3 regions of the Thermoanaerobacter uzonensis DSM 18761 genome follow, and region 3 is predicted to be linked to each of the others. Evidence: riboswitches for the same ligand, from Rfam matches in the RefSeq annotation. Region 3 holds a riboswitch; each other region holds the start of a gene.
What was found. A riboswitch is a leader RNA that binds a small molecule or an ion and turns the genes downstream of it on or off. The one in region 3 is predicted to bind thiamine pyrophosphate.

Region 1 (5,751 bases), on a different contig from region 3:
GTCAATGTGTAGACTTCTGCCCCTAATTGTTTTGCTAACATAAAATGGCTTTCTAAAACTTCTTTATCTTTTTCAGTAAGTTTAGGTGCAAGAAAATGTGTACAGTTTACATATACTACTACCCAATCACATTTGAATCTTCTTGCTCTCCTTGCACCCCTTCTTATAAGCTTTTTAGATAGTGGGTTTGGTGTTATGCACACCATTATTTTTTCATTTGTTTCCCATGTATCAGTTATTCCATGCTCTTTCATATATTCTTCTAATTCTATATCTACTTCTTCGGCGGTAAGTCTTAGCATTAACTCTCTTAAAGCATTTAAATTTCCTTTTCTAAAAAAGTTAGATAGACACTCATTGACCTTGCTTACTGGATAAATATCTCCTCTTTTTAATCGATTAAGCAAAGCATCAGGAGTCAAATCTACAGCAACAATTTCATCTGCGTTATCGACTATGCTGTCAGGGATTGTTTCTCTTACAGCAACACCTGTGATTTGTTGAATAACGTCATTTAAACTTTCTAAATGTTGGATGTTAAGTGTTGTAATTACATTTATTCCATGACTTAAAATTTCTTCTACATCTTCATATCTTTTTTTGTGTTTAGAGCCAGGTGCATTTGTATGCGCTAATTCATCTATCAAAACTACTTCTGGTTTACGAGCAATTATGGCGTCGGTATCCATTTCTTCTAATATCATGCCGTGGTATTCAATTTTTTTTCGAGGGATTATTTCTAAATTTCCTATTTGGGCTTCTGTCTCTTTTCTTCCATGAGTTTCCACATAACCTATTACTACATCTTGACCTCTTTTAAGACGCCTGTTGCCTTCATTGAGCATTGCATAAGTTTTTCCAACACCAGGAGCATATCCTAAGAATATTTTTAATTTTCCTCGCTGTTGTTTTTTTATAATTTCTAAAGCTTCTTCAGGAGTTAACCTCCTAAAACCTTCACTCATTAAATTTACACGCCCTCCACAGTTTAATTATATCTTTGTTTGAGTATAGTGATTTCATACAACTATAATAATATGAATCTTATTAAAAATCAATAAAAAAAGAGAGCAATCGCTCTCTCATATTTTTTCAAACATATCTTTTCCTACCCCGCAGTCAGGACAAACCCAATCGTCAGGCAATTCTTCAAAAGGAGTTCCTGGTTCAATTCCTTGTGATGGGTCTCCTTCTTCTGGATCATAGATGTACCCACATACTGTGCATTGCCACTTTTCCATAAAAAATACCCCCTTGATATTTTCCTTTATTATAGCAGAAATTAGTAAAGAAAATCAAGGGGAAGGCAAAAGGATATTAACAGGTCGTAGCTGAAGTTCCAAGGTACTCACTGACAATTTTCATAGCGCAGAATTTTCCGCACATACTGCAAGTTTTGGCTGTAGATATGTTTTTATTGACGCGATATTTAAAAGCTTTATCAGGGTCTATAGAAAGCTTTATTTGCTCATTCCAGTTTAAGGCTTTTCTGGCTTTAGCCATAGTTAAATCTTTTTCTTTAGCACCTTTTACGCCTTTTGCGATATCTGCGGCATGGGCAGCTATTTTTGCTGCAATAACGCCTTCTTTGACATCTTCTTTGTCTGGAAGTCCGAGATGTTCAGCGGGTGTAACATAGCAAAGGAAATCAGCACCAGAAGCTGCTGCAATTGCTCCTCCGATTGCAGAAGTTATGTGGTCATAACCAGGAGCTATATCAGTCACAATAGGACCAAGCACATAAAAAGGAGCGTTGTGACAAAGTTGTTTTTGAAGTTTTACATTTGCTTCAATTTGGTCAATTGGCACATGCCCAGGTCCTTCTACCATAACTTGAACTCCTGCCTCTCGAGATTTCTTTACCAATTCGCCAAGGATTATAAGTTCTTGAATTTGTGCTGCGTCTGTAGCATCTTCAAGACAACCTGGACGCAGTCCATCTCCTAAGCTTAGAGTTATGTCATATTTTTTAGCAATATCAAGGAGTCTATCAAAATGTTTATACAAAGGATTTTCTTTGTTGTTATGGAGCATCCAAGCAATTGTAAAGGAGCCACCGCGGCTTACTATATCCATCACTCGGCCGTTGTCTTTAAGCTTTTTCAATGATTCAAATGTTAGACCACAGTGGACTGTAATAAAATCAACCCCGTCTTTTGCTTGTTCTTCTATAACTTCAAAAATGAATTCTTCAGGCATAGCTACAATGCTACCGTATTTGGATATAGATTCTACAGCTGCTTGATACATGGGGACAGTTCCTACAGGGACAGGGGAATTTTCAAGTATTTTTCTACGAGATTGGTTAATGTCACCTCCTGTGCTTAAATCCATTACCGCATCTGCTCCAGCTTTTACAGCAACATTTAATTTTTCAATTTCTTTGTCAATTTCAGTGTATGCATCAGAGGTTCCTATATTGGCATTTATTTTTGTCGATAAACCCCTTCCTATCCCTTTGGGAATGAGGTTTTTGTGGTTAATGTTTGATGGTATTACTATTTCTCCTTTTTTAACTCCTTCTAAAATAAATTCTTCGTCTACTCCTTCATACTCTGCGACTGTTTTCATCTCTTTTGTGACAATGCCTGAAAGGGCGTATTCCAATTGTGTCATAATAAAAACCTCCTTAAAAAATAAATAAACCATGGGGATTATAGCCATGGTGGATGACCACATCCCTACGCAGGTACTAACCTAACAGGTTCAATGGGTTAAAAGGCAACACCTTTTTCTCAGCCGCTTATGCCGGCACCCCATGTGGCAAATATTAAATTTTTATAATCGATAGGGTATAAATATTCTAGAATATTATTATACCACTAAAAAAAATCGGCGTATATTAAAATTTAGAAAAAATTTAAGAAAGAGTACAAAAAAAGTTCTTGACTTTACAGTTTCAAAGTGATAACATAGATTACAACATGTAAAATTGAATATAAATATTACACACAAACCTCTTATCAAGAGTGGTGGAGGGACTGGCCCGATGAAACCCGGCAACCGGCATTTATATGCGTCTGGTGCCAAATCCTGCAGGTTAGGGTGTCTAACCTGAGAGATGAGAGGAGTGGCGGATTATTAGGCCCTCTTCTCATTGAGAAGAGGGCCTAAAAATTTATTTGGAGGTGTGACATGAAAATAAAAATCGGATTATTAGGACTTGGTACAGTAGGAACAGGAGTATATAAATTGATAACTTCAAGAGGAGGTCATATAAGGGAGAGCACAGGGGTTTATCCTGAGATAAAGAAGATACTGGTGAAAAATCTCAATAAGCCAAGGAAAGTGAAAGTAGAGGGACTACTTACCCAAAATGCTGAAGAAATTTTGAAAGATAAAGAGATAAAAATAATCATTGAAGCAATAGGAGGCATTTCTCCAGCTTACGAATATGTGAAGGAGGCTTTGGCTTCAGGGAAGCATGTAATCACTGCAAATAAAGAATTGATAGCTAAGCATGGAGAAGAATTAAATGAAATAGCAGAAAAGAATAGAGTATTTCTAAAATGTGAGGCAAGTGTAGGTGGGGCTATACCTATACTGCATCAAATTGATAGATTAAAAATTACAGATGAAATAGATTTTGTAGGCGGTATAATAAATGGCACTACTAATTATATTCTCACTAAAATGACTACTGAAGGCAGAAGTTATAAAGAAGCACTTAAAGAAGCCCAGCAATTAGGATATGCAGAAGCAAATCCCGATTATGACGTAAAAGGCTTTGATGCCCTTTATAAACTTGCTATATTAATGAGGAAAGTGTTCAATATAAACGTGCCAGTAAATTCTATAACCAGAAAAGGAATAGACGAAATCACGACTCAAGATTTAAATTACATCAATAAGTGGGGATATAAAATAAAATTATTTGCCTGGGGCAAAAAAGTCAAAGATGGCATCTTTGCAGGAGTGGAACCAGTTTTAGTCGAAGAAAATAATATTTTGTCAAGGATAAACGACGTAAATAATGCTATCATACTTAGAGGGGATAGTTTTGGTGAATATGTTTTTGTAGGAAAAGGTGCTGGAGAACTTCCTACAGGGGATGCTGTAGTGGCAGATTTAATTGATATATTGTTAAACTATGATATCAAAGATAATAAGAGGATAGACTTTCTTCCAATTCGTCAGGGAAGTTTTACAGATACTTTTTATATAAGGCTTGAAACTCATAAAGAAAATATTTTAAGTTTGAAAAAAGTTTTAAAGTTTTTAAAAGAACAAAAAGTATCAATTGTGGAATCTTCCTATGAAAACGGCACATTTACAGCTATTGTTAAAATGAAGAAAAGTGTTGAGACATTTACAGAAAAATTAGAAAAAATAACCGAGATAAAAACTATTTTTAAAGTTTTGCAAGAGGATATAACAGAAGAAGTAAGTAAATTTGAGGATTTTGTAGAAGTGATTTAAAAAATTTTGTGAAAGGAGTTATAAGTATGTCTAAAAAATATGGTTTTTCAACTTTGGCAATTCATGAAGGATGGGAGTCTGACCCAACTACGGGAGCTGTAGCTCTTCCTATATATCAAACTTCTTCCTTTGCTTTTAAAAGTACTAAGCACGCTGCAGACCTCTTTGCCTTAAAAGAAGAAGGGTATATATATACTCGAATGATGAACCCCACAGTTGACGTTTTTGAAAAGAGAATAGCTGCATTAGAAGGTGGGGTAGGTGCCCTTGCTGTATCTTCAGGTCAAGCAGCTATAACGCTGGCAGTTACTAATATCGCAGGAGTAGGAGACGAGATTGTATCTTCTACCAATCTTTATGGAGGGACTTATAACCTTTTTGCGACTACTTTGAAAAAGTTTGGTATAAATTTTAAGTTTGTGGACCCCAGCAATCCTGAAAACTTTAAAAGTCAAATAATAGATAAGACAAAAGCTTTGTACGTTGAGACTATTGGCAATCCAAAAATTGACGTGGCTGACATTGAAAAAATAGCAGAAATTGCCCACACTGCAGGAATTCCTCTCATTGTAGATAATACTTTTGCAACTCCTTACCTTGCACGGCCTATCGAGTTTGGGGCTGATATAGTGGTACATTCGGCGACTAAATTTATAGGTGGTCATGGGACTTCTATAGGTGGAGTTATAGTAGATTCTGGAAAATTTAATTGGGACAATGGAAAGTTTCCAGAACTTACAGAACCAGATCCAAGTTATCATGGTATAAGGTATGTAAAAGATGTAGGTGAAGCAGCTTATATTGTAAAAGCGAGGGTGCAGCTTTTAAGGGATTTGGGTACTGCTTTGAGTCCATTTAATGCATTTTTATTCGCACAAGGATTAGAGACTTTATCTCTTAGGATGGAAAGGCACAGTCAAAATGCTTTAAAAGTTGCAGAGTTTTTAGCTTCTCATCCCTACGTTTCGTGGGTAAATTATCCAGGACTTAAATCAAGTCCCTATTATGCTTTGGCACAAAAGTATTTGACAAGAGGGCAAGGAGGAGTTTTGACTTTTGGCATAAAAGGTGGATTAAAAGCAGGCATTAAATTTATAGAGAGTTTAAAATTATTTACTCATCTTGCTAATATAGGGGATGCAAAGTCTTTGGTTATACATCCAGCCAGCACGACCCATCAGCAGTTATCAAAAGAAGAACAGTTAGCTTCTGGTGTTACGGAGGATATGATAAGACTTTCTGTAGGGCTTGAGGATATAGAAGATATATTAGAAGACCTTGATAATGCCCTTTATGCATCGCAAAAATAGATAAGGAAAGGTTGATGTAAAT
Region 2 (5,751 bases), on a different contig from region 3:
TAAATAGATAGAGCCAAAAAATAAAAATTTAAAAAGAAGTAACTATTACAGAAGAAATCAAGGCAAATTTTTAGGAGGAGAAGGTGTTGGTATGGTAAAACTGGCGAAATATTTAAAACCCTATATTCTGTTGCTTTTTTTAGCAGTGTTTTTCATATTTGTTCAAGCAATGAGTGATTTGTCATTGCCTGACTATATGTCAAAAATAGTTAATAATGGAATACAACAAGGTGGCATAGTAAATGCAGTGCCTGAGGCTATAAGAAAAAGGGAAATGGATAAACTTTTACTATTTGTTACACCTGAAGAAAGGGAAGAGATTTTAAAGGGTTATACATTAGTAGACAAATCCAGTACTGATTATGATAAATATGTAAAGAAATATCCTATTCTTTCAAAAGAGCCTGTATATGTCCTTAAAAGCGTAGATAAATCGGAAATTGACAAAATAAATTTACCTCTGGGAAAAGCCTTTTTAGCTGTTACAGGTGTAGAAAAAGCTAAAGCCAGTGCAAAAAACGGAAGTATAGAATTTAATGGGAAGAAAATACCGGCAAATGTAGACCTCTTTGCTATGATGTCTCAACTGCCAGAAGAGCAGCTTATTCAAATAAGAGATGAAATGAATAAAAAATTTGCTTCTTTAGGAGATAACATGATTATACAGGCTGCTACAATGGCTGTAAAAAATGAGTATAAGGCAATTGGAATTAATACTGACAGGATTCAAACTAGGTACATTCTTCATACTGGCCTTATAATGCTATTGATAACAGGACTTAGTGCCTTAAGCACTATTATGGTAGCATTTTTTGGCTCAAGAATAGCAGCCGGAGTAGCGAGAGATTTGAGAAAAGATTTATTTACACAAGTAGAGAACTTCTCTAATGCTGAATTTGACAAATTTTCTACGGCTTCTTTGATAACAAGAACTACAAACGATATTACACAAATACAGATGCTTCTTGTAATTATGATAAGAATGGTTTTCTATGCTCCTATAATGGGTATAGGTGGAGTATTTAGAGCACTTAGTAAAAGTGTTTCAATGTCTTGGATTATAGCTTTAGCAGTAATAGTACTTTTAGGCATAATATCAATATTGTACTCTATTGCGATGCCCAAGTTTATGCTAATGCAAAAATTGATTGATAGATTGAACTTAGTTACTCGTGAAAATTTGTCAGGAATAATGGTGGTAAGAGCTTTTAATAATCAAAAATTTGAAGAAGAACGCTTTGACAAAGCCAATCAAGATATTACAAAAGTAGGACTTTTTGTAAATCGAGCAATGGCAGTTATGTTTCCATCTATGATGCTTGTAATGAATGGTATTACTCTTTTGATAGTATGGGTAGGAGCTCACCAAATCCAAAATTCCAGCATGCAAGTTGGAGACATGATGGCATTTATGCAATACGCTATACAGATTATCTTTGCATTTTTGATGTTCTCAATGCTGTTTATAATGATACCAAGAGCATCAGTATCGGCAGAGCGTATTGCTGAGGTTTTGGCTACAGAGCCTTCTATAAAAGACCCAGAAAATCCAAAACAATTTAATGAAAATATGGCTGGAACTGTAGAATTTAGGAATGTATCTTTTAAATATCCAGGTGCTGAAGAATACGCTTTAAAGGATATAAACTTCAAGGTTTTGCCAGGTCAGACAGTAGGCATAATAGGAAGAACAGGTTCTGGAAAGAGTACCTTAGTGAATTTGATCTTGAGATTTTACGATGTGACAGAAGGACAGGTTTTGGTTGATGGTGTAGATGTAAGAGAAGTAAGGCAGGAAGATTTACGTAGAAGAATAGGATATGTACCTCAAAAAAGTTGGCTTTTCAGCGGTACAATTAAATCAAATTTAAAATATGGGAATGATCAGGCTACAGACGAAGAAGTAAAAGAAGCGGCAGAAATTGCACAGGCAATAGAATTTATAAATGAAAAGACCAAGAAATTTGATTCTGAGATTGCACAAGGAGGAACCAATGTATCAGGAGGACAAAAACAGAGGCTTTCTATTGCCCGTGCTCTTGTTAAAAAACCTGAAATATACATTTTTGATGAAAGTTTTTCAGCTCTTGACTTTAAAACAGAGTCAATTTTAAGGAAAGCCTTAAGAGAAAGGTTAAAATCAAGCACTGTTATAATGGTGTCACAAAGGGTGTCAACACTTTTAAATGTAGACCAAATAATAGTGCTTGAAGAAGGTAAAATTGTAGGCATAGGAAAACACAAAGATCTACTTGCAAACTGTCAAACTTACAGAGAAATAGCTTTATCACAGCTGTCGGAGGAGGAATTGGCATGAGTGAAAATAGAAGAATAGACCCCAAACAGATTCCCAGACTTCGCCGGCCAGGAATGGGAGGCGGTCCCCATGGCATGGTTCGCGGTGGAGAAAAAGCGCGAGATTTTAAAGGCACAATGAAAAAGTTGATAAAATATTTATCAGCTTATAAATTTTCTATAATAAGTGTATTTATATTAGCAGCGCTCAGTGCTTCCTTCTCCATTGCGGGTCCTAAAATACTCAGTAAAGCCATAACCAAAATATTTGAAGGTGTAATGAATAAAATAACAGGGCAAGGCAGTGGCATAGACTTTGAATATGTAGGAAAGATAATTCTAATTCTCATAGGCTTATATGGTTTAAGTGCTTTATTTGGATACTTGCAAGGATGGATAATGTCTGGGGTTGCGATGAAAGTTACCTATAGGTTTAGAAAAGAAATTTCTGAAAAAATTAACCGCCTGCCTTTGAAATATTTTGAAAGTACAAATCAAGGGGAAATATTGTCTCGTATTACAAATGACGTGGATACAATTACTCAGACTCTCAATCAAAGCTTGACTCAGATAATTACTTCTGTGACGACAGTAGTTGGCGTTTTGATTATGATGTTTACCATAAACTGGCTTATGACTTTAGTAGCGCTTTTGATAATTCCTTTATCTTCTTTGGTAATTGCCTTTATTGTCAAACATTCACAAAGGTATTTTAGAGAGCAGCAGGATTATTTAGGGCATGTAAATGGTCATGTAGAGGAAATGTATGGAGGCCATAATATAGTAAAGGCTTTTAATGGAGAGAAAAAGAGCATTGAAAAGTTTGACGTATTAAATAACACTTTGTACGGAACAGCTTGGAAGTCACAGTTTTTAACAGGCATTATGATGCCACTTATGAATGTAATAGGAAACTTGGGTTATGTGGCGGTTACAGTTTTGGGCAGTTGGTTGGTCATAAAAAATGCAATAGAAGTAGGGGATATTCAGGCATTTATACAGTACATCCGATCTTTTACACAGCCTATTGCCCAGATTGCAAATATTTCCAATATACTGCAACAAACTGCTGCCTGTGCAGAAAGAGTATTTGAGTTTTTGGAGGAAGAAGAGGAAGTTTCAGATAATCCACAGCCTGTAAAAGTTGAAGATATAAAAGGCAATGTTGAATTTAGAAATGTTCGTTTTGGATATAGACCTGATAAAATGGTGATAAATAACTTTTCAGCTTCTATTAAGGCAGGACAAAAAGTTGCAATTGTTGGTCCTACTGGTGCTGGAAAAACCACTATAGTGAAACTTTTAATGCGCTTTTACGATGTGAATGAAGGAGCTATTTTGATTGACGGCCATGATATAAGAGATTTTACGAGGGAGGATTTGCGTTCACTTTTTGGCATGGTGCTTCAGGATACATGGCTTTACAATGGTACTATTATGGACAATATCAGATATGGTCGTCTTGATGCTACTGATGAGGAAGTTATAAAAGCTGCTAAGGCAGCTCATGTTGACAGTTTTGTAAGGACATTGCCAGGGGGCTATAACATGGTATTAAATGAAGAGACCACAAATATTTCTCAAGGGCAAAAACAGTTACTAACTATAGCAAGAGCTATTTTGAAAGATCCAAAAATTCTCATACTCGATGAGGCTACAAGCTCTGTAGATACCCTTACAGAAATACAAATACAAAAAGCGATGGATTATCTCATGAAAGGGCGCACAAGCTTTATAATCGCTCATAGGCTTTCTACAATACGGGATGCTGACTTGATACTTGTTATGAACCATGGAGATATTGTAGAGCAAGGTACCCATGAAGAACTTCTTAAAAAAGGCGGTTTTTATGCAAGCCTCTATAACAGCCAGTTTGAAAAAGAGGAAGAGATGGCAAGTTAATACCATTTGATGTGTGTGCAAAACATAAGCAACCTACAAAGCTTGACCATCCGCATTTGATAATTATTCTTGACACAGATTACAGAAAATGATAAATTAAAGGTGAAAACAAAATAGGTGGTTATGTCCGCTGGGGGAGCTTTAACGGCTGAGATGGCATTGATGCCAAACCCTTGGAACCTGATGAGGGTAATGCCTCCGTAGGGAATGCGGCTCAAAAATACCGCATTTCGCGGTATTTTTTTCAGCGAACATAGCCTCCTTGAAAAATGGAGGTGTTTTTGTTTATGTCCTACCTTTTAAGTGTTTTTTCTGATTTTGCCAAAATAAAGCCAGTGACGTTATCGGTTATATTGGCAATTTTATTGGCAGCTTTTCTCTTATATCTGATGCGAAGAAGTGTCAAATTTGACACAAAAATGCTTGTCTACGGAGCACTTTCAATCGCTATTTCTTTCGTGCTGTCTTATATAAGATTTTACCACTGGCCTCAAGGTGGTTCTATTACACCTGCCAGCATGTTGCCGCTTTTTATCTTTGCTTATTATTATGGACCAGGTCCTGGTGTGATTGTAGGAATGGCGTATGGACTTTTACAACTTATTCAAGATCCATTTATAGTCCAATGGGTGCAAGTACTTCTCGACTATCCGTTGGCCTTTGGTGCTTTAGGACTTGCTGGCTTTTTTAGAAAAAACCTGAGTTTGGGAATTTTAGTTGGTGGATTTGGACGATTTTTTTCTCACTTTTTATCCGGAGTATTCTTTTTTGCAAGCTATGCGCCAAAAGGAATGAGTCCCATAGTTTATTCACTTCTAGTTAACGGAAGTATAGTAGGTGTAGAAGTGGCAATATGTTTTGCAGTTTCATTAATTCCACAAGTTAGAAATGCTATCGAGGAAATTAAAAAGAAAGCAATTGCTTAAAGGGGTATTTCCCCTTTTTTATTTTTTTCAATGGATAGCTAAAATTAATGGTATAATATTTTGTAAGAAAAAATTTAACATAAAATTAACTTCCTTATAATGTTTTTTTAATGTTATCATAAGATAATTTAATCAAAGGTTATGTGAAAGCCCGTGGATAAATAGGAATATGCCATAAAAGAGTAGCAAAGGCTGTTGAAAAAGCTTTTGAAAAGTACGATAATATATAAAGAATATAAAATTTAAAATCAAGAGAATTGTTGTTTGAAGACCTTGATAAACTTAAGGCAATGAAAAAAAGAATAGAAAAATTTGTTTACAAAAATCCTGTTAATAAAGTGTGTGAATTTGTACTTAAATATTTCAATAAAAAGCATTCGTGAGGAATTGTAGGGAGGGAAATTTTGCAGATGCAAATAAAAAGAGTGCTTCTTGACAAAGACAAAAACATTTTTTTCTATATAAACGAAAGGATAAAATGTAATATATTGGACAAAATAATGCCCAAAATAACTCATATAGGCGGTCCTTTTTTTACAATATTTTCTTGTTTATTTTTAATTTTTTTTGGAAAAAACGATGTAAAAGCCTCGGCTTTAGAAGCTTTAACTGCGCTTACAAGCAGCCA
Region 3 (5,751 bases):
TGTAAGAGTACCTATATTTAAAACTAAAACATCTGCTGCACTTACCATTTCTTCTACTTCTTCCAAGGCATGTGCCATGACTGGCAGTGCTCCTATAGCCAGTGTTATATTCGCACAATCATTGACAGTAACTATATTTGTAATATGGTGAACTAAAGGCTTTTTCTCTCTTAAAATTTTCAACAATTCTTTTTTCATTTCAAATTCCTCCTATCGTTTATCGCTTTTGCTATAACCTCCAAAAGTTTTCTTGTATTGTTTTCTATATCCCCATAAAATACAGCTGAAACTGAAGATATCCCGTCTACTCCCGACTTTAACATGACTTCATAAGCATTATCCTTCGTTATACCTCCTATTGCAACTACGGGAATAATGACTGTCTCTTTTATCTTTTTCAGCCCTTCTATTCCAATGGCTTCCGCTTCCGGCTTTGTTGGAGTCTTAAACACCGCACCTACCCCTAAATAATCCGCTCCATCCCTTTGTGCTTTTAAAGCTTCTTCCACTGTCCTCGCTGATACCCCTACTATTTTATGAGGACCTATCATTCTCCTTACAACATCTGCTGGCAAATCCTCCTGTCCAACGTGAACTCCATCTGCATCCACCGCCAAAGCTATATCCACTCTGTCGTTAATAATGAGAGGAATTTTATTTCTTTTTGTCACTTCTTTAACTTTAAGAGCAATTTCATAAAATTCCCTACTTGATATGTCTTTTTCCCTCAGTTGAATTACTGTTGCACCGCCTTTTATTGCTAATTCTACTGCGTCAGCAATATCCATATCCTTTATGTAAGACCTATCCGTTATAGCATAAAGGGTTAAGTCCATATCTCACACCTCCCTTATTTTTATATTCCAAAAATGGTTGGTGGGACCTACTCCATGCCCTATGGCCAATGAATGTTTTATAGCCCCTGTAATGTATGCTTTCGCTCTTTTTATTGATTCAACTAAATCATAGCCTAAAGCGATATTGGCAGCTATAGCTGAAGAAAATGTACAGCCTGTACCATGAGTGTTTTTAGTATCAATCCTCTCTGATGTAATTTCATAAAACTCTTTTCCATCGTAAAACACATCTAAAGCATCTCCTGTAAGATGTCCACCTTTTACAATTACTGCTTTTGCCCCAAAATCTAGAATTTTCTTAGCCGCTTCCTTCATATCCGATATATTTTTAATTTCTTTTCCAATTAATTCTCCTGCCTCCATAAGATTTGGCGTAACTACAAGGCTTAAAGAAATCAATTCCTTTTTCAAAGCCTCCACTGCTTCCGGCTTCAATAAATAGCTTCCACTCTTTGAAATCATGACAGGGTCCAGCACAACATTTTTTACATTGTAATCTTTTAATCCTTTTGCAATCATCTTAATAATGTCTTCATTAGATACCATGCCTATCTTCACTGCATCGGGATACAAATCCTCAAAAATTGCCTTCATCTGCAAATACACCATATCAGGACTTACATCCTCAATCCCTAAAACCCCCATGGTATTTTGCGCTGTTATTGAAGTAATGACACTCATGCCGTATACTCCATGTGCTGAAAAAGTCTTTAAATCTGCCTGTATACCTGCTCCTCCCCCAGAGTCAGAACCGGCAATAGTAAGGACTAACTTCATATGACCACCTCCAAAATAATAAATTATGCTCACCTGTTCAGGTGAGCACTTTTTACAAACTTCGTAAAACGTGCTTCCCTGCGCAGGCATTACCCTGTTCAGGTTCAAAGGGTCGGGAACAAATCCCCTCTCAGCCATTTATGGCTCCCCTAGCACTTGTCATATTAAGTTTTGTCTAAATTGTCTAAACTAATTATACCACAAATCCAAAAGAATTAAAATAATTTTATGCATACATATTTCCATAGGGCCTTTTGCCTATCGGATGCAACTTGACAAAAGAATGATTCATAATCTTTTGAAAATCATAATCAAAATATTGACAAAAATTTTCAACATACTTTTGGATAAACGCGTAATCTTTGTCATCTATCTTTTCCTTAATAACCTCTTTCCCAAGTTTATAGTCTTCTACATCTCCTCTCAAATATATAACTCCTCCGTGCATCCCTGTACCACAATATTCTCCAACTATATTTTCATCATTTTTTAAGTTCAGTACAATCATGCATCCACCTGCCATATATTCACCAAAGAAGTCTCCCGCACTTCCTCCAATAACTATTACAGGAACTTTATCTTTGTATTCTTTCATGTGTATGCCAACTCTATAACCAACATTATCTTTTATATAGATAGATCCACCCCTCATCCCGTAACCAACGACATCACCTGCATGTCCATGTATAATAATATTCCCATCGTTCATTGTATTTCCTATTGCATCCTGTCCATTACCAAAAACTTCTATTGTAAGTCCATCCATAAAAGCTGCCATGTCATTCCCAGGTGTACCTTCGATATTTATTTTGGTAGTCCCAGATAGATTATCTCCTATATATCGTTGACCATTAACATTTTTCAAATTAATTATATCTTCACCAGCACGAACTAACTCTTTAATTATTTCATTAAGGTCTCTATAATAGATTCCTGACGCATTTATGGTTTTCATCATACCACCTCCAGGTCAAGCATTTTTGCCTTTCTTAATTCTTTTGGCAAATATATGAATCCAAAATCATCATTTAAAAGATACTTCTTAAATGGAGTTATATCCGTTTCGTTTTTTATAAACCCAGTAAATAATCCAGCCCTATCAATATCATTAATTAATATAAATCCTACTAACCTATTTTCTTTTACCACAAATTTTTTATAATACTTTCTGTTATGATCAATTTTAGAGATAATCTCAAATTCCTGCTGCTGTGGATTTGTTATACCAGCTGTTATCATATTTGTATTTTTATAACCTATTGAGTTCATAGGGAAAATTCCTTTAAAACTTTTATTTATACCAATCATGTTAAGCCCTGCAATTTCCCCTTGCATGTATCCATTTGGCCATATTGGCACAACCCTATTTGACTCAACAAGCATATCATAACCTTCGGCTACATCTCCTGCTGCATATACATCTTCAACGCTTGTTTTCATAGTGTTATCTACTAAAATACCACGGTTTATAGAAATTGATGTGTTTTTTACAACATCAACGTTTGGCACAACACCTATCGCGATAATAAGATTATCGGCTTCTAATTCCTGCCCATTTTTGAGCAAAACCCCTTTAACATATTCATCTCCTATGATTTTATCCACCGTTGTTCCCGTAATTATTTTTATGCCGTCATTCTGAAGACTTTGAGATACCAAAGATGCTCCTTCTGCATCAAGAATTGTACTTAAAATTCTATCGGCAAGTTCAACTATTGTTACATCTACCCCTAAATGGTGAAGACCTTCTGCTGCTTTGAATCCGATGAGACCACCCCCTACAATTACAGCTTTTGAACCCGGCTTGGCAGCTTCCTTTAATTTTTTAGCATCGTCCATTTTAATAAAAGTATGAACATTTTTTTTATTCAATCCTTCTACTGGAGGTATTATAGGTTTCCCGCCCGTTGCAATGAGAAGTTTGTCAAAACTTATGCTGTCTCCGTTTTCAAGATGCACTTCTTTTTTTCTTTCATCAATAGAAATAGCCTTAATACCAAATACAGTTTCTACTTTATTTTTGCGGTAAAAATCTTTCTCTCTATATATCATTTTGTCTTCAGAAACTAAATTCCCAAGATAATAAGATATAAGGGGCCTTGAATACACGTTATATGTTTCATCTGAAATAACAATTATTTCAGAACTCGTATCATATTTTCTTATTGCCTCTACTGCACCTACCATTGCAACAGAATTACCAATTATTACTATTCTCATACAAAAATGCCTCCTTCACTATAGACAAGTGCCTCATTAGGACAATTCTTGACACAAGCCGGTTCTCCTGCTTCAGCACATAAGTCACATTTTGATGCAACCTTATTATTTACATCTCTTATGATTGCACCAAACTCACATACAAGCACGCAAGTCCAGCATCCAACACATTTATCTGTGTCACAAGTTACAACACCTGTTAATGGATCTTTTCGCATCGCTCCTGTAATGCATGATTTAACGCATGGCGCATCATCGCAATGCCTACACTGAAGCGAAAAAGATACAGGTCTATTTTCCTCTATAACAATTCGTGGCGTCGGCCTTTGGGGTTCCAACTTATATGCTTTTAAAACATCTTTATATTTTGAATGAGATGTAATACAGTATACTTCACATAATCTACATCCCACGCACACTTCTTCTTTTACATAAACCTTTTTCACAAAAATACCTCCTATTCGCCGGCAGCAAGAATGCCAAGTATATCAAGTTCCTTCTGCGTCATTCCTATCCCACGAAGCATTAACCTATTGCCTTTAAGACTTTCAATATCATTTATACCCATTCCACCAAGCATTTCTTTTATCTCATGACTCCATGCTTGAACAAGGTTAACAAGACGTTTATATCCAATTTCAGGGTTTAATCTTTTTACAAGGTTAGGATCTTGTGTAGCAATTCCCCAATTACACTTACCAGTATGGCATTTTTGGCACATATGACATCCCAAAGCAATCAAAGCAGCTGTTGCAATGTATACAGCATCTGCACCAAGAGCTATTGCTTTGACTATATCCGCACTGTTTCTAATACTACCTGCTGCAACTAAAGATACTGTATGTCTTATACCTTCAGAGCGGAGTCTTGCATCTACAGCAGCTATTGCAAATTCAATTGGAATTCCTACATTATCCCTTATTCTCTTTGGAGCAGCCCCTGTACCACCTCTAAATCCGTCTATTGCTATATAATCTGCTCCAGCTCTCGCTATTCCCGAAGCTATTGCCGCAACATTATTGACTGCTGCAATTTTTACACCAACAGGTTTTTGATAATCGGTAGCTTCCTTCAATGAATATATTAATTGCGCAAGGTCTTCAATTGAATAAATATCGTGATGCGGTGCAGGAGATATAGCATCACTTCCAGGTGGTATCATCCTTGTTGCTGAGATATCTTCACTCACCTTTTCACCGGGTAAATGACCACCTATCCCAGGCTTTGCACCTTGACCAATTTTTATTTCAATAGCCGCCGCAGTATTAAGGTATTCTCTATCAACACCAAAACGACCTGATGCGACCTGTACAATTGTATTTTTCCCATATTTGCGGAAGTCCTTATGAAGCCCTCCTTCACCAGTATTATAAAGTATCCCAAGCTCTTCAGCAGCTCTTGCCAAAGCTGCATGAGCATTGTAACTTATTGATCCATAAGACATTGCTGAAAACATTATTGGTGTCTCAAGTTTGAGTTGAGGAGGCATTTTTGTTTTAACATTGAGGTTTTCTTCTATTTCTATCCTATCAGGCTTTCTACCTAAATACACCCTTAATTCCATAGGTTCTCTCAACGGGTCTATAGACGGGTTTGTAACCTGACTTGCATTTATAACCATTTTATCCCAATATACAGGATAAGGCCTATCATTTCCCATAGATGACAGAAGAACTCCACCTGTTTCTGCCTGTCTGTATATATCTCTTATAGCATCATAAGTCCAATTAGCATGTTCTTTAAATGTTTGAGGATGTTTAATAATTGTAAGAGCTTGTGTTGGACACAAGAGAACACACCTTTGACAATTTACACAATTTATATCATTTGAAACCATCTTATCTAGATCTTCATCATAACTGTGAACTTCAAATGAACACTGCCTCATGCAAACCTT

Region 1: it holds a riboswitch for thiamine pyrophosphate, as region 3 does, so the genes downstream of both, thiC (phosphomethylpyrimidine synthase ThiC) here and thiD (bifunctional hydroxymethylpyrimidine kinase/phosphomethylpyrimidine kinase) in region 3, are expected to answer to the same signal.
Region 2: it holds a riboswitch for thiamine pyrophosphate, as region 3 does, so the genes downstream of both, thiT (energy-coupled thiamine transporter ThiT) here and thiD (bifunctional hydroxymethylpyrimidine kinase/phosphomethylpyrimidine kinase) in region 3, are expected to answer to the same signal.

The regions. Positions count from the first base shown of each region.
Region 1 is NZ_FQUR01000009.1:147,329-153,079, reverse strand. It holds gene BUB32_RS05340 (universal stress protein) at 1-965, opposite strand, end outside; gene rd (rubredoxin) at 1,083-1,241, opposite strand; gene thiC (phosphomethylpyrimidine synthase ThiC) at 1,318-2,616, opposite strand; TPP riboswitch at 2,662-2,769, opposite strand; SAM riboswitch class I at 2,958-3,068, shown strand; gene BUB32_RS05325 (homoserine dehydrogenase) at 3,136-4,419, shown strand; gene BUB32_RS05320 (homocysteine synthase) at 4,446-5,729, shown strand; gene metX (homoserine O-acetyltransferase MetX) at 5,750-5,751, shown strand, end outside.
Region 2 is NZ_FQUR01000011.1:88,857-94,607, forward strand. It holds gene BUB32_RS07230 (ABC transporter ATP-binding protein) at 92-2,317, shown strand; gene BUB32_RS07235 (ABC transporter ATP-binding protein) at 2,314-4,197, shown strand; TPP riboswitch at 4,320-4,422, shown strand; gene thiT (energy-coupled thiamine transporter ThiT) at 4,485-5,123, shown strand; gene BUB32_RS07245 (phosphatase PAP2 family protein) at 5,534-5,751, shown strand, end outside.
Region 3 is NZ_FQUR01000007.1:262,638-268,388, reverse strand. It holds gene thiM (hydroxyethylthiazole kinase) at 1-198, opposite strand, end outside; gene thiE (thiamine phosphate synthase) at 195-836, opposite strand; gene thiD (bifunctional hydroxymethylpyrimidine kinase/phosphomethylpyrimidine kinase) at 840-1,634, opposite strand; TPP riboswitch at 1,693-1,795, opposite strand; gene BUB32_RS03030 (GltB/FmdC/FwdC-like GXGXG domain-containing protein) at 1,861-2,589, opposite strand; gene BUB32_RS03025 (NAD(P)/FAD-dependent oxidoreductase) at 2,589-3,854, opposite strand; gene BUB32_RS03020 (4Fe-4S dicluster domain-containing protein) at 3,851-4,300, opposite strand; gene BUB32_RS03015 (glutamate synthase-related protein) at 4,312-5,751, opposite strand, start outside.